Regions from separate parts of the Arthrobacter sp. PvP023 genome, predicted to be linked through region 3. Evidence: riboswitches for the same ligand, from Rfam matches in the RefSeq annotation. Region 3 holds a riboswitch; each other region holds the start of a gene.
What was found. Region 3 has a riboswitch for thiamine pyrophosphate ahead of JOE31_RS08730 (FAD-dependent oxidoreductase). Riboswitches for the same ligand answer to the same signal wherever they lie in the genome.
Positions count from the first base shown of each region.

Region 1 (5,089 bases), 360 kb from region 3:
CAGATCAGCGGCGGGATTTCGACTTGACACCCGGCGGGCCGTTCAGGACGACCACACGTACAGCCCGGTCCGCGCGTTCGGGTCCACGCTGCCGGCCATCTGCGCGAGCCGCTGGACATACCCGAGGGCCTCTTCGGAACCAAAAGGCATATCCTCCTCCGCCGCCCACCTGGCCGCCACGTCCTCCAGGACATTGCCCTCGCCTTCGGTCTCATAGCTGAGGAGTTCGGCGAGCGCACGCACCATGGCGGCCGGCACGCCCAGGAGCGAATCGCTGGCCACGTCCACCATGGCGAGCTCATAGTCCGCTCCTGACGCGTGGACCGCCGCTCCGGCGAGGTCGCCCAGCTGCTCAATCTCAAAATCGCTGATGTCCGTAATCCGAAGCGCGTCCGGAGCAGCGGGGCCTCCGCCGTCGAGTGCCGCCGCGCGCTTGAGCGCCTCGTCGTGGGTGGAAACAAAGATTTCGGTGAAACCCATGGAAATCATCCTCATTCCGTCGGCGGTGTCATGGTCCGGCAGGGCAGCTTCGCAGCCTCCACGGACTTCCGGCTTCAGCCTAGCCCAGAAGAACGCGCAGCTCGGCGCCGCCTCAGCGGACGGCGACGCGGATCCGGTTGCGCCACGGATCCTCAAACCGCAGCTCGGCTCCCGTATGGTGCGAAGCAACGCCGGCGACCCGCAAACGGTCGGCGAGCGCGCCGACGTCGTCCGTTCCCGGCACCTCGATCAGGACTTCACCCAGCCCCAGGGTGTCCCGGCGGGGCCCGGCGCCCCTGCTGTTCCAGACGTTCATGGCCATATGGTGGTGGTAGCCGCCGGCCGAGACGAACAGGGCCTGCCCGTGCCATCCGGCAGTCTTCTCGAAACCGAGGGTGCCCACGTAGAAGTCGTGCGCCGACTGGACATCACCCACTTGCAGGTGGACGTGCCCGACGCCGGCCGCGGCCTCGCGCTGCCCGCTCACCGCGTCCTCGCTTAGGAAGTCCTGGAGGAAGCGCTGCGGCGGCAGGGCAAGGCTGTCCATGACCACATTGGTTCCCTCCCAGGACCAGTCGCTGCGGGGACGGTCCCAGTACAGCTCGATGCCGTTCCCCTCGGGATCGTTGAAGTAGAAGGCCTCACTGACGAGGTGGTCTGCGCTTCCGGTGAACAGCCGCGGTTCATACCGGGCGGCAGAGGCCACCGTGGCAGCGAGCGACGACCGGTCCTCGAACAGCAGTGCCGTGTGGAACAGCCCCGCCTCGCCACGGGCCGGGAGGTTCAACCCGGGGGCCGCGGCCAGGTGGACCAGCAGTGCACCCCGGCGGCCGAGGTACACCCCGCCATCCTGCTCAGCCACGACGTCCAGCCCGAGCGCGCGCTGGTAATAGTCCGTCATCAGCTTCATGTCGCCCACCTTGAGCATCACCGTGCCCATGGTGAGATCGGCGGGCAACAGGTCCTTGCTGCTGGATTCCACGGTCATTCCAACTCCAAACTCTGGAAACTCGGCCGCCGGCGACCGGCGACGATTACATAGAGTAAATTACTTGAAGCTTCAATTTATTCCTAGCGGAGCTGCCGGCCCCGAAGAACGATGTGCTTGAGGTCCCGCAGTGTTGCCGGATTGAGCCTGGGGTCCAGTTCGCACAGCACGACGTCGGCGCTGGCACCTTCGGCGATGCCGTCGGCCCCCAGCCACTCACGCGCGGCCCAGGAAGCGGCGTCCAGGGCTGAGGCCGCCGGCAGGCCGGCGGCGTGGAGCGCCTGGATCTCGTCCACGATCCTGCCGTGGCTGATGACACTGCCCGCATCGGTCCCGGCGTAGATCGCCACGCCGGCTTCGAAGGCCTCGAGGATGCGCTCGTTCCGCCGTTCCCAGAGCCTTTGCATGTGCGCCCCGTACACCGGAAACTTCGCTTTCGCACGGGCCGCAATGTCGGGGAATGTCGCAATGTTGATCAGCGTGGGAACGATGGGGACGCGCTGGTCCACGAAACGGGGGATGTGGCGCGGCAGCAGGCCGGTTCCGTGTTCGATGCAGTCGATGCCGGCGTCGAGCATGTCATCCAGGGTGTCCTCCGCGAAACAGTGGGCGGTCACCCTGGCGCCTTCGTCGTGGGCTGCGCGGACAGCGTCCCGCACCACTGCGGCGCGGAACGACGGCGCCAGGTCGCCGGCGTCCCGGTCGATCCAGTCCCCTACGAGCTTGACCCAACCGTCACCCGCCAGCGCCTGCTTCCGCACGGCCTCGACCAGTCCGTCCGGCTCAACTTCGACGGCGAATCCCTGCAGGTAGCGGCGCGTCCTGGCGATGTGGCGGCCGGCGCGGATGATGCGCGGCAGCTCCGGCCGCTGCTGGAGCCAGCGGGTGTCGTGGACGGCGCCGGCATCCCGGACGAGCAGCGTACCGGCATTCCTGTCCGTGAGGGCCTGTTCCTCGGCCACGGAATCCGGAACGTCACCGGCTGGTCCCAGCCCGATGTGGCAATGCGCATCCACCAGGCCAGGCAGCACCCAGCCGTTCAACACCAGGTCAGGCGGAGCGGCCGGCCGTGTGAACGTCAGCCTGCCGTCCACAGCCCAGAGGCCCTGCCGTTCCCGGTCCGGGGCGGTGAGCACGGTTCCGCTGAATTCGATGACGCCACGCATGCTTCAAGCCTAGACCGGCCGGGCACCCTCCCCTGTTGTGACCTGCATGTGACATGGACCCGCCCCGGCCCTGTGGTAGCTTCGTCTACGACCACACGGGTGCCCTTGCAAGGGCTGAGATCGGGCTGACGCGGCCTGCGACCGTTGAACCTGTCCGGGTAATGCCGGCGAAGGAAGTGAGTATTCCGTGAATACACAAGAAACACAGCTGATCCGTGCCCAAAACAAGACCGCACCCGGCAATTCGGCACTTGCCGAAGCGCAGTCCCTGAAGTCCCACTCGCTGGCATTCATCGCCGATGAGGCCACCGGGATCCGGGTTCCGGTGACCGAAATCGCCCTTGAGGACTCACCGGGCGGGGCAGCCAACCCGCCGTTCCGCGTGTACCGGACTGCCGGGCCCGGCAGCGATCCCGTGGTGGGCCTGGAGCCTTTCAGAACCCGGTGGATCGAGTCGCGGGCAGACACCGAGCCCTATGGCGGAAGGGAACGGAACCTGCTCGATGACGGCAGGTCGGCAGTGCGCCGCGGCGCCGCGTCCGCGGAGTGGAAGGGCGCGCAGCCCGTGCCCCACCGCGCCGTCGAAGGCAGAACAGTCACGCAGATGCACTACGCCCGGCAGGGTGTGGTGACGCCCGAGATGCAGTTCGTTGCCCTCCGCGAAAACTGCGACGTGGAGCTGGTCCGCAGCGAAGTCGCTGCGGGCCGCGCCATCATCCCCAACAACATCAACCACCCGGAATCCGAGCCGATGATCATCGGCAAGGCCTTCCTGGTGAAGATCAACGCCAACATCGGCAACTCGGCCGTCACGAGCTCCATCGCGGAGGAGGTCGACAAGCTGCAATGGGCCACACAGTGGGGCGCCGACACCGTGATGGACCTGTCCACCGGCGACGACATCCACACCACCCGTGAGTGGATCATCCGCAACTCGCCAGTCCCGATCGGCACCGTTCCCATCTACCAGGCCCTGGAAAAGGTCAACGGCGAGGCCAACCAACTGACGTGGGAAATCTTCCGCGACACCGTGATCGAACAGTGCGAGCAGGGCGTGGACTACATGACCATCCACGCCGGGGTGCTGCTGCGGTATGTGCCGCTGACGGCCAACCGGGTCACCGGCATAGTCTCCCGCGGCGGCTCCATCATGGCCGGCTGGTGCCTTGCCCACCACCAGGAGAACTTCCTGTACACGCACTTCGACGAGCTGTGCGAAATTTTCGCCAAGTACGACGTCGCGTTCTCGCTGGGCGACGGGCTGCGGCCAGGTGCGACCGCGGACGCGAACGACGCCGCCCAGTTCGCCGAGCTGGATACCCTGGCCGAACTGACGCAGCGCGCCTGGGAGTTCGACGTGCAGGTGATGGTGGAAGGACCCGGCCACGTGCCTTTCCACCTGGTACGTGAAAACGTGGAACGCCAGCAGGAACTCTGCAAGGGAGCACCGTTCTACACGCTGGGGCCGCTGGTGACGGACATAGCCCCGGGCTACGACCACATCACGTCCGCCATCGGCGCCACGGAAATCGCCCGCTACGGCACGGCCATGCTCTGCTACGTCACGCCCAAGGAACACCTGGGGCTGCCCAACAAGGACGATGTCAAGACCGGCGTCATTACCTACAAGATTGCCGCCCACGCCGCCGACCTGGCCAAGGGCCACCCCGGCGCGCACGAACGCGACGACGCCCTGTCCAAGGCCCGGTTCGAATTCCGCTGGCGGGACCAGTTCGCCCTCTCACTGGACCCGGTCACCGCCGAATCCTTCCATGACGAGACCCTCCCCGCGGAACCGGCCAAGACCGCGCACTTCTGCTCCATGTGCGGGCCCAAGTTCTGCTCCATGCGCATCAGCCAGGACATCAGGGACGAGTACGGTTCCGCCGAAGCACAGTCGGCACTCGCCGAGATGGCGGCAGGCATGCGTGAAAAGAGCAACGAATTCCTGGCAGCCGGCGGCAAGGTTTACCTTCCCGAGCTGCAGCTTCCAAACCCGGAACAACCGGGCCGGCGCAGTGCAGCGACGGGCGACGCTACGACGCCTGTGAGTGCTGACGCCTGCTGACTTCTGCGATGAAGGACCGGATAACCCGGTCTCCCTCCACCGAATCCTGAGGCCGGTGTCCGCCCGCGGCAACGCGGTGCTGGGCACCGGTTTCACGCAGGTAGCCCGCAATCTCTTCGTAGAGCGGCTCCCAGCCGCCGGTCAGGACGAGCGTGGCGACACCCGGCACGATCTGCAGCGGCGCCTCCCACGGAGGCGCCTGTAACCGGAGCCGGCGGGCAGCGTTGAGTGCTTCCGGCGTGGCGGGGCCATCACTGTGCACGGAAAACGCCCGCCGGACAAACTCCCGCTGGAAGTCGTCGTCGCCGAGCTGGTGCCGCACGTCAAAAAGCGGCTGCATCAGTGCGCGGTGCGCAGCAGTGGCAGGCAGTTCAGCGGTCAGTGACA
Region 1 covers NZ_JAFIBI010000001.1:2,251,990-2,257,078, reverse strand. Annotated here, with positions in the region: gene JOE31_RS10345 (hypothetical protein) at 43-480, opposite strand; gene JOE31_RS10340 (VOC family protein) at 593-1,468, opposite strand; gene JOE31_RS10335 (amidohydrolase family protein) at 1,552-2,634, opposite strand; TPP riboswitch at 2,720-2,827, shown strand; gene thiC (phosphomethylpyrimidine synthase ThiC) at 2,822-4,702, shown strand; gene JOE31_RS10325 (alpha/beta fold hydrolase) at 4,671-5,089, opposite strand, start outside.
Region 1: it holds a riboswitch for thiamine pyrophosphate, as region 3 does, so the genes downstream of both, thiC (phosphomethylpyrimidine synthase ThiC) here and JOE31_RS08730 (FAD-dependent oxidoreductase) in region 3, are expected to answer to the same signal.

Region 2 (5,089 bases), 460 kb from region 3:
CTGGGACGCCGTCAACCTCGAGGGCAAGCAGCGCCGGATCGAGAACGCGCTGAAGTCCGGCGACTCCGTGCTGGTCCAGGTCACCAAGGACCCGGTCGGCCACAAGGGTGCCCGCCTGACCAGCCAGATCTCGCTGCCCGGCCGCTACCTCGTATACGTTCCCGGCGGTTCCATGACCGGCATCTCCCGGAAGCTGCCCGACGTCGAACGCAACCGCCTGAAGCGGATCCTCAAGGACCGCCTGCCGGAAGACGCCGGCGTGATCGTGCGCACCGCGGCCGAGGGCGCGTCCGAGGAAGAGCTGACGCACGACATCAACCGCCTGCGTGCCCAGTGGGAAGGCATCGAAAGCCAGGCCACGTCCACCAAGATCCTTGCCCCGGAGCTCCTCTACGGCGAACCGGACCTCACGATCAAGGTGGTCCGCGACGTCTTCAACGAGGACTTCTCCAAGCTGATCGTTTCGGGCGAGGAAGCCTGGGACACCATTGAGGCGTACGTAACGTACGTGGCTCCGGACCTGGTGGGCCGGCTCGAAAAGTGGACCAAGGACACGGACATCTTCTCGGCCTGGCGGATCGACGAGCAGATCCACAAGGCCCTGGACCGCAAGGTCTTCCTGCCCTCCGGCGGCTCCCTCGTGATCGACCGCACCGAAGCCATGACCGTGGTGGACGTCAACACCGGCAAGTTCACCGGCAGCGGCGGCAACCTGGAGGAAACCGTCACCAAGAACAACCTGGAAGCGGCGGAGGAAGTGGTGCGCCAGCTGCGGCTGCGCGACATCGGCGGCATCATCGTCATCGACTTCATCGACATGGTGCTCGAATCCAACCGCGACCTCGTGCTGCGCCGCATGGTGGAGTGCCTCGGACGCGACCGGACCAAGCACCAGGTCGCGGAAGTGACCTCGCTGGGCCTCGTGCAGATGACCCGCAAGCGCATGGGCACCGGCCTGCTGGAAGTCTTCGGCGAGCAGTGCGAGGCCTGCGCCGGCCGCGGCATCGTCACGCACGACGAACCGGTGGAACACCGCCGTGCCAACACCGTTGCCGCAGAGCACCACGTGCAGCGGGCTGAAACCCAGCAGCCTCCCAGGACGGAGCGCAAGAGCCGCCGCCGCGGCAAGGGCGGCCAGCCTGTTTCCGAGGCCGCTCCGTCGACGCCGGCTCCGGTGCATCACGAACCCACCGACGCCGAACGCCATGCCAAGGCTGAAGCGACCCGCGTTGCCCTGGCCAACATCGCTGCGGCAGCACATGCCGCCCACCTGCACGACGCCGAGACCGGCCATGCAGCCCCCGCCGCCGCAGCACAGGCAAGTGCCGCCCAGGCAGTGGGCCAGGCACTCGCCGCCCAGGCTCCTTCCGGGCAAACCGGAGCGCCGGCCGGGGGAGGGGCTGCCCAGCCGTCCGCCGCCCAGCCCGCCACGGCGCGGCCGGCCAAGGTGTCGGAAACTGAAGCAGTAGCCGCAGGACGGCCCGCGGCCGTTCTGACCTTCGGCGGCGAAAAGGTGGCACTGCCGTTTGTTGAGCATGCCGGCGAAGCACCTGCGTCCGGAGCGGCCCTGACACTCGATCGGCTCGCGGAGGCTTTCGCGCACTTGGGTGAGCCTGCAGCCGCTGAGGCTCCGGCGTCACCGGCTGAACAGCAGGCTCCGCCTGCCCAGTCACCGGCCGAGGCACCCGCCCGTGTTCCGTCGGTCCAAGCCCAGGCTCCAGCCCGGACCCAGGCCCCGGCAGCACCCGCTGCTGAAGCCGACTACACCGACCACACCGCGGTGCAGGGCAGGGCGCGCCGTCCCCGCCGTCACCGGAGTGCCAGCCGCGCCCAGGGCGCAGCCAACGAGACGTCCGTGGAACACCACGAAACTGCTCCTGTGGCCGCGTCAGGGCACACCCACGAAGCAAAGGCTCCCGAGCCGGCGAAGAAGGATATGCCCGCCAAGGCACCGGCCAGCGAGCCGATCATCCTCGGTGTGGGAGTACCGGCCTCCGAGCTCTGATCCCACAGCACCACGGTCCCACACGCTGACATCGCGGGTGCGGTCCGGGACTGGCGTAGCAATACGCCGGTTTCGGGCCGTACCCGTGAGTTCGTTGCGGTGGAACAGCTAGGCTAGGGGTCTGACACGGGGTGCCGCGCACAGGGCCGGCTGAGATCCACACCCGTTGAACCTGTCCGGTTAGCACCGGCGAAGGGATGTCTCCTTTGGCCTCATCATTCCTGCCCACCCCTGCCTCCGAAGCCGCCCGCGAATCATCACAGGGCGGCACTGTCCTGCGCAGTACGCCGCGGGTCCTGGCCATCGCCGGCTCCGATCCGTCCGGCGGGGCGGGGATCCAGGCCGACCTCAAAAGCATTGCCGCAAACGGCGGATACGGCATGGCTGCCATCACCGCCCTGACGGCGCAGAACACCCGTGGCGTTCGTGCCGTTCACGTGCCCCCGGCGGATTTCCTGACGGCCCAGCTTGAGGCCATCAGCGACGACATCGGCATTGACGCCGTCAAGATCGGCATGCTGGGTGACTCCGCCGTGATTGCCGCCGTCCGCAGCTGGCTCGAGAAGGCCCGTCCCGCCGTCGTGGTTCTCGACCCCGTGATGGTCGCCACCAGCGGGGACAGACTCCTGCAGGAAGCGGCCGAGGCGGCACTGCGCGAACTCCTGCCCCTTGCCGACCTTGTCACTCCCAACCTGGCGGAACTGGCGATGCTCCTCGATGAACCGCTCGCGGGTGACTGGGAGGCGGCACTCGCCCAGGGGAAGCGCCTCGCCGCCCAGGCCGGCACCACGGTGCTCGTCAAGGGCGGACACCTCGACGGCGGGGAGTGCCCTGACGCGCTGGTCAACACGGCAGGACTGCTCGCCCAGGACGTTGTGGTTGTGCCCGGCGAGCGGATTGACACCACGAACAGCCACGGCACCGGGTGTTCCCTGTCCTCGGCAATGGCCACCGCGCAGGCGAGGCTGGGGGACTGGGAGGCATCCTTGCGGACAGTGAAGCCGTGGCTGCAGGGGGCGCTCCGGGAAGCCGGCGCCTTGGACGTGGGAACAGGCAACGGCCCGGTACACCATTTCCACCATCTGGCCCCCACAGGCAATGAAACGCCGGCCGAAGGCCGTTTCGCAGCGGTCCTCTGGCAGGATGCCGGGCCGGACCTGGACGCCGTTTACGGGCTCGACTTCATCCGCGGCCTGGCCGACGGGTCCCTCACCGAGCACCACTTCGCGTACTACCTTGCCCAGGATGCCATCTACCTGAACGGCTATTCCCGGGTGCTGTCCCGTGCCGCCGCGATTGCCCCCACCGAGGCGGAGCAGCTGTTCTGGGCGCGGTCGGCGCAGCAATGCCTCGAAGTCGAGTCCGAACTGCACCGGACATGGCTCAGCACCCGGAGTGTGGACAGCGGACTGGGGCCGGTCACCAAGTCCTATGTGGACCACCTGCTGGCCTCATCCGTTTCCGGCAGCTACGGCGTGCTCGTGGCGGCCGTTCTCCCGTGCTTCTGGCTGTACGCCGAAGTGGGTGCCGCCCTGCACGGGCAGTTCCTGGCGGCAGGCTCGCCGTCGGACCATCCCTATGCCGACTGGCTCCGCACTTACGCGGACGAAGGATTCGCCGCGGCCACCCGGCAGGCGGTGCGCATTACCGACGACGCTGCCCGTTCCGCCTCTGACAAGGAACGGCAAGCCATGCGGGTGGCCTTCCGGCAGTCGTGCCGCTACGAGGTGGAGTTCTTCGACGCGCCGAGGCGTCACGCTGCACCGCAAACCATTCCCGAGCCGGTACGATAGTGGGGCACGGTTCCGGAAGTCGTTGCGGCAACAGTCTGTTTTCAGCAGAGTGGCGCCTATCACGTACTACTACCGGAGCCAGCCTCATTTGCGGCCGAAGGCAAAATTAGCGTATTCTAGATCTTCGGTGCTTACGCCAACACTTGGGTTATAACCTCAGAACAGTCCGTTTGGAATTCCAAATGGCATTGTTCCTTGGATAACTCATGGGTTCCCCCGGGGAACCCACCGGCGTTGAGGCACAGCGTGAACCAGGCCAAACAATTGGACCCAGGTTCCGCACGCAAATCTAGTAATAAACGTCGAGAGAAGTGAGTTCCCCAGTGGTGTACGCGATTGTCCGCGCAGGCGGCCGCCAAGAGAAGGTTTCCGTTGGAGACTTCGTTACCCTGAACCGCGTCCCCGGTGGAGCCGGCAGCACCATTGAGTTGCCCGCACTGCTCCTGGTAGACGGTGACAAAGTCACGTCTGCCGCTGCGGACCTGGCCAAGGTAACGGTTACGGCTGAGATCCTTCAGGACCTTCGTGGTCCGAAGATCGTCATCCAGAAGTTCAAGAACAAGACCGGGTACAAGAAGCGCCAGGGTCACCGTCAGGAACTGACCAAGGTCAAGATCACCGGTATCAAGTAACCTTCCGTTACTTTTCAGGTTTTCAGCAGATTCCCCAGAATTTTTAAGGCAGGCATTTCAAATGGCACATAAAAAAGGCGCGAGCTCCACTCGCAACGGTCGTGACTCCAACGCCCAGTACCTCGGCGTCAAGCGCTTCGGCGGTCAGGTAGTTTCCGCTGGCGAGATCATCGTCCGCCAGCGTGGCACCCACTTCCACCCGGGTGCCGGCGTTGGCCGCGGCGGCGACGACACCCTGTTCGCACTGACCCCCGGCGCCGTTGAATTCGGTACCCGCCGCGGACGTCGAGTCGTGAACATCGTTGCTGCTGCAGCTGCAGAGTAACAACTAGATCCAAACCGGTGGAGCGGGCCATGATGGCCCGCTCCACTGTTCTTTTAACCGCATTACAATCAATTTGGGCGTCCAAGACGGTCAGGTTAAGCAATAGAGGAGATTCACGTGGCGAGCTTTGTAGACCGGGTAGTACTGCACGTATCCGGCGGTAGCGGCGGTCACGGCTGTGTCTCCGTCCACCGCGAGAAGTTCAAGCCCCTGGGCGGTCCCGACGGCGGCAATGGCGGTGATGGCGGCGACGTCATCCTGCGCGTCGACCCGCAGACCACCACGCTGCTGGACTATCACCACGCACCCCACCGCCACGCCACCAATGGCGGAC
Region 2 covers NZ_JAFIBI010000001.1:2,351,876-2,356,964, forward strand. Annotated here, with positions in the region: gene JOE31_RS10835 (Rne/Rng family ribonuclease) at 1-2,005, shown strand, start outside; TPP riboswitch at 2,123-2,220, shown strand; gene JOE31_RS10840 (bifunctional hydroxymethylpyrimidine kinase/phosphomethylpyrimidine kinase) at 2,203-3,798, shown strand; gene rplU (50S ribosomal protein L21) at 4,122-4,430, shown strand; gene rpmA (50S ribosomal protein L27) at 4,492-4,755, shown strand; gene obgE (GTPase ObgE) at 4,873-5,089, shown strand, end outside.
Region 2: it holds a riboswitch for thiamine pyrophosphate, as region 3 does, so the genes downstream of both, JOE31_RS10840 (bifunctional hydroxymethylpyrimidine kinase/phosphomethylpyrimidine kinase) here and JOE31_RS08730 (FAD-dependent oxidoreductase) in region 3, are expected to answer to the same signal.

Region 3 (5,089 bases):
GTTACGTTGAGATCGGCGCCGAGGAGGCCCGCCGCGTCGGATTCGGCCAGCTCTAAGCCACCGTTTCACCTGTCCCGAAACGCCCTGCAGCAAGGAGTTCGCTGAATGCTTTCCCTGGTAATCGTGGCCCTCGTGACTGTGGCCGCAGGCTTTGTTGTCTGGGCCAACGACAGGCGGCATGCGAAGTACGGCATCGGCATGCCGGCAGGCGTGGCCACCGCCGTGGGGATGCTGAGCTGGATCATCTTCATGGCCGCAGGGCTTGGTTACCAGCCCGGCCTGACGTGGATTCCGTGGGTGCTGCCCATGGTCCTGGGCACCGGGGCGGCTCTTGCCGCCGCGGTGTACCTGGGCCGGAAGCGTTCCCTGCATGACACGAAGGAGCTCACCGCGGCGCTGCGGCTCTAAGTACTTGAGGCGCCGTACTTGAGGCGCCGGGCGGGTACTTGGCTGGAACGGCCACAGCTTCCACGACGGCGGCAGCGGCGCTGACGGCCGCCGCGGCGGCGACGTCCCGCCCTGTCACCTGCGTACCGGCGTCGTGTGAGGTGAAGCGGATGAACACCCTGTTGTAGCGCCAGTCCAGGTCCGGGTGGTGGTTTTGTTCCTCGGCCAGGCGCCCGACGGCGGCAATCAGCTCAAGCGCAGCTGCCGCGGTCGGTGCCTTGAAGACGGTCACCAGACCACCGGATTGGTACCGCCAGTCGGGCAGCTCTGCGAGTGCGGCGTCAATCTGGGTTTGGCTAAGAGTGTCTTCCGTGCCTGTCACCGCTGGCTCCTTGGATGGTACGCCTACAGGAACTCCGCCCGGCCTTCCATGGCCGACGAGGCAAGAGCGTGCTCGCGGCGCGGAATCCGTCCTGCCGCTTTCGCCAGCCTACCGGCGATGACCGCGTGTTTGAAGGCCTGCCCCATCATCGCCGGGTTCTGCGCCCGGGTCACTGCTGTCGCCAGCAGCACCGCGTCGCACCCCAGTTCCATGGCGAGCGCAGCGTCGGACGCCGTGCCGATGCCGGCATCGAGCACCACGGGAACGGATGCCCTGGAAACGATGAGCTCAATGTTATGCGGGTTCAGGATGCCCAGGCCGGTGCCGATCGGGGACCCGAGCGGCATCACGGCGGTGGCTCCGAGGTTCTCCAGCCGAAGCGCCAGCACGGGATCGTCATTGGTGTAGGCGAACACCTTGAACCCGCGGTTAACCAGCTGCTCGGTGGCGTCCACCAGCTCCACGGCGTCCGGCAGCAGGGTGTGCTCGTCGGCGATCACTTCAAGCTTCACCCAGTCCGTCTCCAGTGCCTCCCGCGCCAGTTCCGCCGTCATCACGGCGTCCCGGGCGGTGAAGCAGCCGGCGGTGTTGGGCAGCACCCGGATGTTGTGGTCCACCAGGAGCTGGAACAGCGAGCCTGTTTCGGCCGGCGAATAGCGGCGCATGGCCACAGTGGTCAGCTCCGTGCCGGACGCGATCAGGGCAGCCCCCAGCCCGTCCAGGCTGGGTGCACCGCCGGTGCCCATGATCAACCGTGATCCCAGCGGGATGCCGTCCACGATGAATGCGTCCGCCGCCGCCTGCTGTCCGGTCCCTGCCGTGCCGGCAACCGTTGTTCCTGCCATGATGCTCAACCTCCCTGTACCGCGGTAACAAGTTCGACGTCGTCGCCCTCGGCCAGCGCCGTGACGAACCACTGGCTGCGCGGCACCACCTCGGAATTCCGCGCTACCGCCACGCCCAGTTTTTGGCCGTCGGCAGCCTGCCCGTTGGGCGCGAGGTTCCTGCCGGTGACCTGGCTGACGAGGGTGGTGACGGACGCGCCGTCGGCCACCGCATGTGCCGTGCCGTTCAGTGTGATGTTCATGCTGTTTCCTTGTTCGGGTCAATTGTGACGGTGTGTGCAGGCGTTGCCGGTCCGGCCGAAAGGCCGGAAAACCGGTCGGGCCGGACCGGAGCCCAGCGTGGATCGGCGTCGCCGTCCATCAGCTGCCTGCAGATGGACGCCGCTGCAGGGGTGAGCAGGACGCCATGCCGGAAGAATCCGGTGGCAATGATCAGGCCCTCAATATCCAGGCCGGTTCCTGCGGCCGCTACCCGGCCCAGCAGCGGCGCGTTGTCCGGCGTTCCCGGACGGGCCCTCGCCGTGGCTTCGAGCAGTTCCAGTTCCGCGACGGCGGGAACCAGCACCTGTGCGTCACGGAGCAGCTGGTAGACGCCGCCGGCGGAAACGGCCGATCCTGCGGGTGTTACGGGTCCCGCAGGCGCCGTAACGGGGGTGTCGATACCCGCTCCCGACAGCGAATCTTCACGCTGCGTGGCCCCGATCACCACGGTGCCGTCCTGCCGGGGCACGATGTAAACGGGAACTCCATGGACCATTCCACGGACTGTGGATGTCAGCAGGGGCTGCAGGTAGGCGGGGACGCGCAGGCGCAGGATGTCGCCGTACACGGGGCGGAGCGGCAGCTGAAGTCCGGGCGGCAGTCCGCCCAGGGACGCGGATTCCAGTCCGTTGGCAATGATCGTTTCGCCTGCGTGCACGGTTCCTCCACCGGCCAGGCTGACGCCGCTGACATGCCCGTCCTCCCAGAGCAGGCCGGCGGCCCGCTTACGCACGGCGGACCCCGGCAGGGAATCCGAGATCACGGCCAGCAGCTTGCGGGGATCCACCTGATGGTCGGCCGGAATCTCGAAGGCGCAGGAGATTCCGGGGCTCAGCAGCGGCTCCCGTCCCCGGGCTTCCCTGACCGTCAGCGGTTCCACCGTCAGCCCGCCGGCCTGCTGGACGCCGCGCAGGTCGGCGAGCGCCCGGCGGTCTGCGGCGTCGGCACCCACGGCGAGGGTCGGCGTCGTAAGGTAGCCGGTGTCCGGGCCGTCGGCGCCGGGTTCACGGGACGCACGCCCGGTTTCCAGGCCGGCTGCGAAGGTCGGCCACAGTCCCGAGGAGTGGAGCATGAGTTCCAGGAGGTCTTCCTCCTGGTAATGGAGTTCGCTGACCGGCGCCAGCATGCCAGCGGCGGCCCAGCTCGCGCCCGTTCCCGGTGCGTCGTCGATGATGACCACGGACCTGCCCGACTGCCCGGCTTCCCAGGCAATGCCGTGGCCGATGATACCTCCGCCGACCACGGCAACGTCGGCCCTGATGTCCACGCCGTGCTCGCCGCGACTGCGCGCGGGCGGCCGGCCTGCCGGGGATTGCGGGGTCATTGTCATCCTTCCCTACGCCGGTACTAACCGGATCAGGTCAAGCGGTCGGCTCTGACGCCCTCTCAGCCCTGCAGCTTTGTGACAGCTGCGGCGGGCTCCCGCGGTACTCCCCCAGTTTAGGGGAACTAGGCTTGTGCCATGACCGAGCAAGCTCTCCTTACCGATGCCCGCCTGTACCTCTGCACTGATGCCCGCACCGAGCGGGGCGATTTCGCCGACTTCGTCGATGCCGCCTACGCAGGCGGCGTGGACATCATCCAGCTCCGCGACAAGGGCCTGGAAGCGGCCGAGGAGCTCGAGCTGCTCGAAGTACTGGAAGCCGCGGCCCGCCGCCACGGCCGTCTGTGGTCGGTCAACGACCGCGCGGACATCGCCTCGCTCTCCGGTGCCCCGGTGCTTCATGTCGGGCAGAAGGACCTCCCCCTGGCGTCCGCCCGGAAGTTCCTTGGCGGTGAGGCCGTGATCGGCCTGTCGACGCACAGCCCCGGGCAGATCGACGCCGCCATCGCCGCATCCGGTGGTGCCGGGGGCCTGGATTATTTCTGCGTCGGGCCGGTGTGGGCCACTCCCACGAAGCCGGGCCGTGCCGCCGTCGGCCTCGACCTCGTCCGTTATGCGGCAGAGGCCACCGGCGAAACAACCGGCAGCGCTGCGGGGGCAAGCGTTGACGGAGCGCCGCTGCCGTGGTTCGCCATCGGCGGCATCGACCTGGGCAACGTTGAGCAGGTGGTGGCGGCAGGAGCGCAGCGGATCGTGGTGGTCCGCGCCATCACCGAGGCCGATGACCCCGCCGCAGCCGCGAGCTCGCTGCTGGCAGCGCTCGACGCCGGCGCATCCTGACTATCCGGTCAGGCCGAGCTGCCTCATCCGGCTGGAATGCTTCTCCGCCAGCCCCGCGATCAGCCCGCTGACCAGCTCTTTCGCAGCAGCGCTGTCCCCGCCACCGGTCAGGCTTCCCGGGAAGGCATGTTCGCAACTGACCCGCTGCGCCTGGGTCAGCGCTTCGCCCAGTAGCCGCCTGCCCCAGAGTGCAAGCCTGGAAGCCAGCCTGGGATCATCGGCGAGGGCACTCCTCAGCCGTTCGCGGAGGACTTCCGTTGTCTCGTCGGAAGCCTGGATCTGTTCGATGACGTCCCGCGTTCCGGCGTCAAGTTGGCGGGAGATGGCCCGGTAGAAGTCGGCTGATACGGTATCGATCACGTAGGCCTCCATCAGTGATTCGTACCAGTCGGCCGGGCGCGTCCGCGAATGGAAATAGTCCACGGCTGCCTGGAACGGCAGCATGGCATCCTCGGCGTCGATCCCCATGGCCTCCAGGCGGGCGCTCACCAACTCGTAGTGCCGGAACTCCACCACGGCAATCCTGCCGAGCACGGCCCGGTCGTGGAGGGTGGGCGAATACCGCGCGTCAGCGGCGAATCTCTCGAAGGCTGAGAGCTCGCCGTAGGCCATCATTCCGAACAGGCCTGCGATGAAGCGGTTGTGGCGAGCCGTGTCGGCCGGAGATGAGCTCATCGTCCAAGACTAATGGCGCAAATAGAGCTAATCTGACTTTCGTGTCACATCATCATCTGACTCCAAGTGTCCACGAACAGACCAACCGCCTGGCCGAGGCGCTGAACGCGCTGCGCACGGAGTTGGAGCTGCCCGGGCCCTTCCCCGATGATGTCCTGCGGGATGCGCTGGCGGCCATTGCGGAGCACAAGATGCCTGACCTTGACCTCACCGACGTGGGCTTCGTGACCATCGATCCCCCTTCTTCCACTGACCTGGATCAGGCCCTCTTCATCGAGCGGTCAGGCGACGGGTACAAGGTTTTCTACGCCATCGCCGACGTGCCGTCCTTCGTGGCGCCGGGAGGAGCGCTCGACGCCGAGACGCGCCGCCGGG
Region 3 covers NZ_JAFIBI010000001.1:1,889,402-1,894,490, reverse strand. Annotated here, with positions in the region: gene JOE31_RS08755 (DUF3107 domain-containing protein) at 1-56, shown strand, start outside; gene JOE31_RS08750 (hypothetical protein) at 106-408, shown strand; gene JOE31_RS08745 (4a-hydroxytetrahydrobiopterin dehydratase) at 386-769, opposite strand; gene JOE31_RS08740 (thiazole synthase) at 793-1,614, opposite strand; gene thiS (sulfur carrier protein ThiS) at 1,620-1,856, opposite strand; gene JOE31_RS08730 (FAD-dependent oxidoreductase) at 1,853-3,205, opposite strand; TPP riboswitch at 3,192-3,311, opposite strand; gene thiE (thiamine phosphate synthase) at 3,338-4,039, shown strand; gene JOE31_RS08720 (ferritin-like fold-containing protein) at 4,040-4,714, opposite strand; gene JOE31_RS08715 (RNB domain-containing ribonuclease) at 4,756-5,089, shown strand, end outside.

Region 4 (5,089 bases), 1.3 Mb from region 3:
CGCGGACCTGGACTCCGGAACGCGGATGCTGCTGCACGTGATGCTGCTGGTGGCCTTCGGCATCAAGGCGGCTGTCTTCCCGTTGTCCTTCTGGCTTCCTGACTCGTACCCCACCGCACCGGCCCCCGTCACGGCGGTGTTCGCCGGCTTGCTGACCAAGGTGGGCGTCTATGCCATGGTGCGCACCGAGACGCTCCTCTTCCCGGGGGACTCGCTGAACACTCCGCTGATGGTGGCGGCATTACTGACCATGGTGGTGGGAATCCTGGGTGCGCTGGCCCAGAGCGACATCAAGCGTCTGCTCTCGTTCACCCTCGTCAGCCACATCGGCTACATGGTGTTCGGGCTGGCGATGTCCTCGGTGGCCGGGCTCGGCGCGGCAGTGTTCTACGTGGCCCACCACATCACCATCCAGACCAGTCTCTTCCTGGTCACGGGCCTGATCGAACGCCGCGGCGGAAGCTCGTCGATCGACCGCGTCGCCGGCCTGGCCAAGCTGTCCCCGATCCTGGCCCTGCTGTTCTTCATCCCCGCCATGAACCTGGCCGGCATCCCGCCGTTCTCGGGTTTCCTGGGCAAGCTCGGGCTGCTGCAGGCCGGTGTGCAGCTTGGCACCCCGCTGGCCTACGCCCTGGTGATCGGCGGCGTCGTGACCAGCCTGCTGACGCTCCTGGCCATCGCCCGTGTGTGGAACCGCGCGTTCTGGCGCAAACCCGAGGACGCCGAGAACCCGGACCCCGTGCTGCTCGCGGCCCCTGAGGACTCCGACACGGGCGACCGCGCGGGCAAGCGCAACGTCACGCTGCTGCCGCGGACGATGGTGGGATCAACCCTGGGCCTCGTGGCCTTCGGCGTGGCGCTCACCGTCTTTGCCGGCCCGCTCTTCCGGGTGGCGGACCAGTCGGCCGTGGAAATGCTGGACCGGTCCGCGTACATCCAGGCCGTGCTGGGCGAAAACGCCCCCGTGCCCCCGATCGCGCAGCCTGAGCCTGTGCAGCAGGAGGGGAAGAAATGAACCGCCGACGGATCTCAATCCGGCAGGAACTGCCCCTGCTGGTCTGGCTGGTGTTCGTCTGGGCCGCGCTCTGGCAGGACTTCAGCCCCGGTAACCTGCTGTTCGGTGCGCTGATCGCCGTCGTGGTGGCACGGCTTTTCTACCTGCCCCCGGTGGAGCTGGGCGGCCGCTTCAGCATCGTGCGGGCAGTCCCCTTCGCCCTGGTGTTCCTGGCCAAGGTGGTGGCCGCCAGCTTCCAGGTGCTGTACCTCGCGTTGGCCCGCGGGCCCAAGGTGACCAACGCCGTCGTCGCCGTCAAACTGCGAAGCCACTCGGACCTGATGGTGACGGCCACCGGCCACGTCATCTCGCTGATTCCGGGCTCGCTGGTGGTGGAGGTGGACCGCTCCACGTCCACGCTCTACATCCACGGGCTGAATGTGCGGAGCGGAGAGGACATTGTGAACCTGCGCAAAGAGGTCCGGGATGCCGAGGCGGCACTGATCAGGATCATGGGCACCCGCGAGGAACTGGCCGCACTGAAACAGGAGGTGGGCGCATGATGGACGTCGTCCTGACCGTAACGGCCGTGATCCTGTCCCTGGCGGCAGCCGGGGCGATTGTCCGGATCGCCATCGGCCCGTCCCTGCTGGACCGGGTGCTGGCCTCTGACGTGCTGCTGGCCATCATCGGTGCCACGCTCTGCATCGACATGGCCGTCAACCGGCACCTGAACAACCTGATGCTGCTCGTGGCGCTGTCCATCATCGGGTTCATCGGGTCCGTGACCGTGGCGCGCTTCGTGGCCGACCGGCGGGAGCAGCCCCATGAATCCTGAACCATCCGCCGTGGACACAGTCATTGATGCAGTGTCGGCCATCTTTATGGTGGTGGGCGCCCTGATGTCCCTCGGTGCGGCGATCGGCCTGTTGCGCTTCCCCGACCTGATGAGCAGGATGCACGCCGCCACGAAGCCCCAGGTGCTGGGACTCTTCCTGCTGCTGGCCTCGGTGGGCCTGCAGCTGCGGACCTGGTGGGTGTGGCCCGTGCTGTTCGTGGCGTGGATCTTCCAGGTGCTCACCGTTCCGGTGTCCGCCCACATGGTGGGCAGGGCGGGTTACCGCACCAAGCACCTGCACAAGGAACTGCTCACCACGGATGAACTGGAGGCCGTAGTGCTGAAGGCAGCCGACAAGAAGGCCGCCGCGAGGCAGGAATCAGAAAAGCGCGCCGCCGTCGAGGGTGACGACGGCGCAGCCTAAGGGGCGCCCGCAAGAAGTTCCGGGCCGCCACCCCTGGTGAAGTTCTTGTCCAGATAACGCGACTTGGCGGCCGATCAGCTCCCGTTACCTGGACAAAAACTCTCCCGAGTGGGCCTAGACGATGTCCTGGCTCTTGGCGAAGCGGGTGATGGCACGCTGCGTGCCCCGGTTGGCCAGGACCTGGATGATGGCGCTGACAGCCGCCGAGATCAGCGCAAAGGTCAGGGCGCTGCGCAGGGTGGTGGGGACGTCGTCCTTGTCGCCCTTCGGGGGCTTGCGGCCGGTGATCTTTTCCCAGACGACGTCAACGGCCTTGGTGCCGGCGAATCCGGCAAGCAGGCTCACTCCGGTTCCAAGCAGCTTGATGAAAAAACTCACTCCAGTACCCCTTTACAGGTGGGAAACAACGGAAACAGGGCTTCCCCTAGCCTAGCCGCATCAACCCGGCCGCATCACCGCGCATTGTGACACCCTCCCCGGGATTTCGCGGGCCCGCGGGTGTAAACTGATCCACGCCCACAAGGGCGAATTGATACGACAGGGGAGCGTCGCCGTCGGGCATCACTGGAACATTCCAGGGAACCGGAGGCGGGCGCTGAGAGTGCGGACAGCCGCAGACCCTCGAACCTGATCCGGTTAGTACCGGCGCAAGGGAGTCGAGTTCTCAGAGTGTCCGGCAGCAGGCGGCGGAAGCCGCGGACGGTCCGGGGAACACTCTCCCCTCCTGTACCTCAGGAGGAAGAAAATGACTGGAATTACGGCCAAGCAGACGCTTGGCAACAGCAAGTACAACTGGCGTGTGGTGGACATTGTGGTTGCCGCGTTGATCGCAGTAGCCGGAGGCGTCATTTTCTGGGCCTGGTCCCAGGGGGCTGCCGCAGTTTCGCCGCCCATGAACGCCGTCTACCCGCCGCTGACCGGCCTTATCGCAGGCGGCTGGATGATTCCCGCCGTCCTGGGCATGCTGATCATCCGCAAGCCCGGAGCCGCCCTGTTCTGCGAAACAGTGGCCGCCACGGGTGAGCTGATCATGGGCTCGCAGTACGGCGCATCGGTGCTGTTCTCCGGCTTCGTGCAGGGGCTCGGCGCGGAGATCATCTTCGCGGTGTTCGTTTACAAGAAGTTCAACCTGCCCGTTTCGCTGCTGGCCGGTGCCGCTGCAGGCCTCTTCTGCGGCCTGAACGACTCGTTCGCACCGTGGGGCTGGAACATCGCCTACGCTGCCGGCGACAAGCTGGCCTACATCATCTTCACGGCCATCTCCGGCGCCATCATCGCCGGCGGCCTGTCCTGGCTCGCCACCCGCGGACTGGCCCGGACCGGTGTGCTGAGCTCCTTCGCGTCCCGCAAGGCAGCGACGGAGCCTGTCTTCTCCTGATGAACGCACACTGCTCATGACGCCTTCCGACACCGTCCGCCCGGCAGCGGTTACGGCACGCGGCTGGGGCTGGCGGCATGCCGGCCGGTCCCGGCCCGCCGTCCACGGCTTGGACCTGGACATTCAGCCGGGCGAACGCGTGCTGCTGCTGGGTCCCTCCGGCGCGGGCAAATCCACGCTGCTGCACGCACTCGCCGGGGTGCTCGGGGACAGCGACTCCGGAGCCCACCACGACGGAACGCCGGATGCCGACGACTCCGACGAGACCGGTTCCCTGCTCATCGACGGTGCCCCGCCGCGTGCTCAGCGCGGCCGCGCCGGCCTCATGCAGCAGGACCCCGAGACGCAGGTGGTCCTTTCCCGCGTGGGGGACGACGTCGCCTTCGGCGCCGAGAACCTCGCCGTGCCGCGCGCGGACATCTGGACTCGTGTCGGAGAGGCGCTCGACGACGTCGGGCTGGCCCACCTGCCGCTGGACCACCCGACGTCGGCCCTGTCCGGCGGGCAGAAGCAGCGCCTCGCGCTTGCCGGGATCCTCGCCATGCGCCCGGGACTGCTGCTCCTCGACGAGCCCACTGCCAACCTGGACCCTGCCGGCGTCCTGGAAGTCCGTGACGCCGTGGGCCGGTGCCTGGACAAGACCGGGGCAACGCTGGTGGTGGTGGAACACCGCGTGGGCGTGTGGAAGGACCTTGTGGACCGGATCGTGGTGCTGCAGCCGGGATCTTCCACGGACACCGCGGTGCTCCTGGACGGCCCTCCGGACCGGGTCCTGGCAGAGGCGCGGGACATGCTCGTCTCCGCCGGCGTATGGGTGCCCGGGTACGTGCCCGCCACCCGGGCGCGAACGGGTGATGCAGGAGTGCCGGGTGCCACTGGAACGCAGGGCGAGCCGGGGGCCGGGAACCTCCTGCTGGCCGCCGAAAACCTTGCCGTGTCCCGCGAACGCCCCCGCCGGCGGCGCTTCAAGGCTGTCCCGCCGGTCCCCGTGCAGTCCGGCATCACGGCGCAGGTCCGCGCCGGCCAGGCATTGACCATCACGGGTCCCAACGGTTCCGGAAAGTCCACGTTTGCCCTGACCCTCGCCGGGCTGCTCCAGCCGGTGGAGGGCTCGGTTTCCGCCACGGTCGACCTCAGCCAAGGTGCCGGCATTGACCCGTACAAGTGGAAGGCGGAGCAGTTGATCTCCCGGATCGGCACCGTGTTCCAGGAACCGGAGCACCAGTTCGTCACCGGCCGGGTGCTGGATGAGCTGATGTTCGGCCCGCGGCACCTGGGCCACGGCGAGGATCGCGTGGACGAACTCCTGGAGCGCCTCCGGCTGACCAAGCTGGTGGACGCCAACCCCTACACACTCTCCGGCGGGGAGAAGCGCCGGCTGTCTGTCGCCACCGTCCTGGCCGCGCATCCCCGCGTGCTGATCCTGGACGAGCCCACGTTCGGCCAGGACGCCAA
Region 4 covers NZ_JAFIBI010000001.1:629,344-634,432, forward strand. Annotated here, with positions in the region: gene JOE31_RS02925 (Na+/H+ antiporter subunit D) at 1-1,015, shown strand, start outside; gene JOE31_RS02930 (Na+/H+ antiporter subunit E) at 1,012-1,557, shown strand; gene JOE31_RS02935 (monovalent cation/H+ antiporter complex subunit F) at 1,554-1,832, shown strand; gene mnhG (monovalent cation/H(+) antiporter subunit G) at 1,822-2,256, shown strand; gene JOE31_RS02945 (DUF4235 domain-containing protein) at 2,371-2,634, opposite strand; TPP riboswitch at 2,786-2,928, shown strand; gene JOE31_RS02950 (ECF transporter S component) at 3,002-3,634, shown strand; gene JOE31_RS02955 (ABC transporter ATP-binding protein) at 3,651-5,089, shown strand, end outside.
Region 4: it holds a riboswitch for thiamine pyrophosphate, as region 3 does, so the genes downstream of both, JOE31_RS02950 (ECF transporter S component) here and JOE31_RS08730 (FAD-dependent oxidoreductase) in region 3, are expected to answer to the same signal.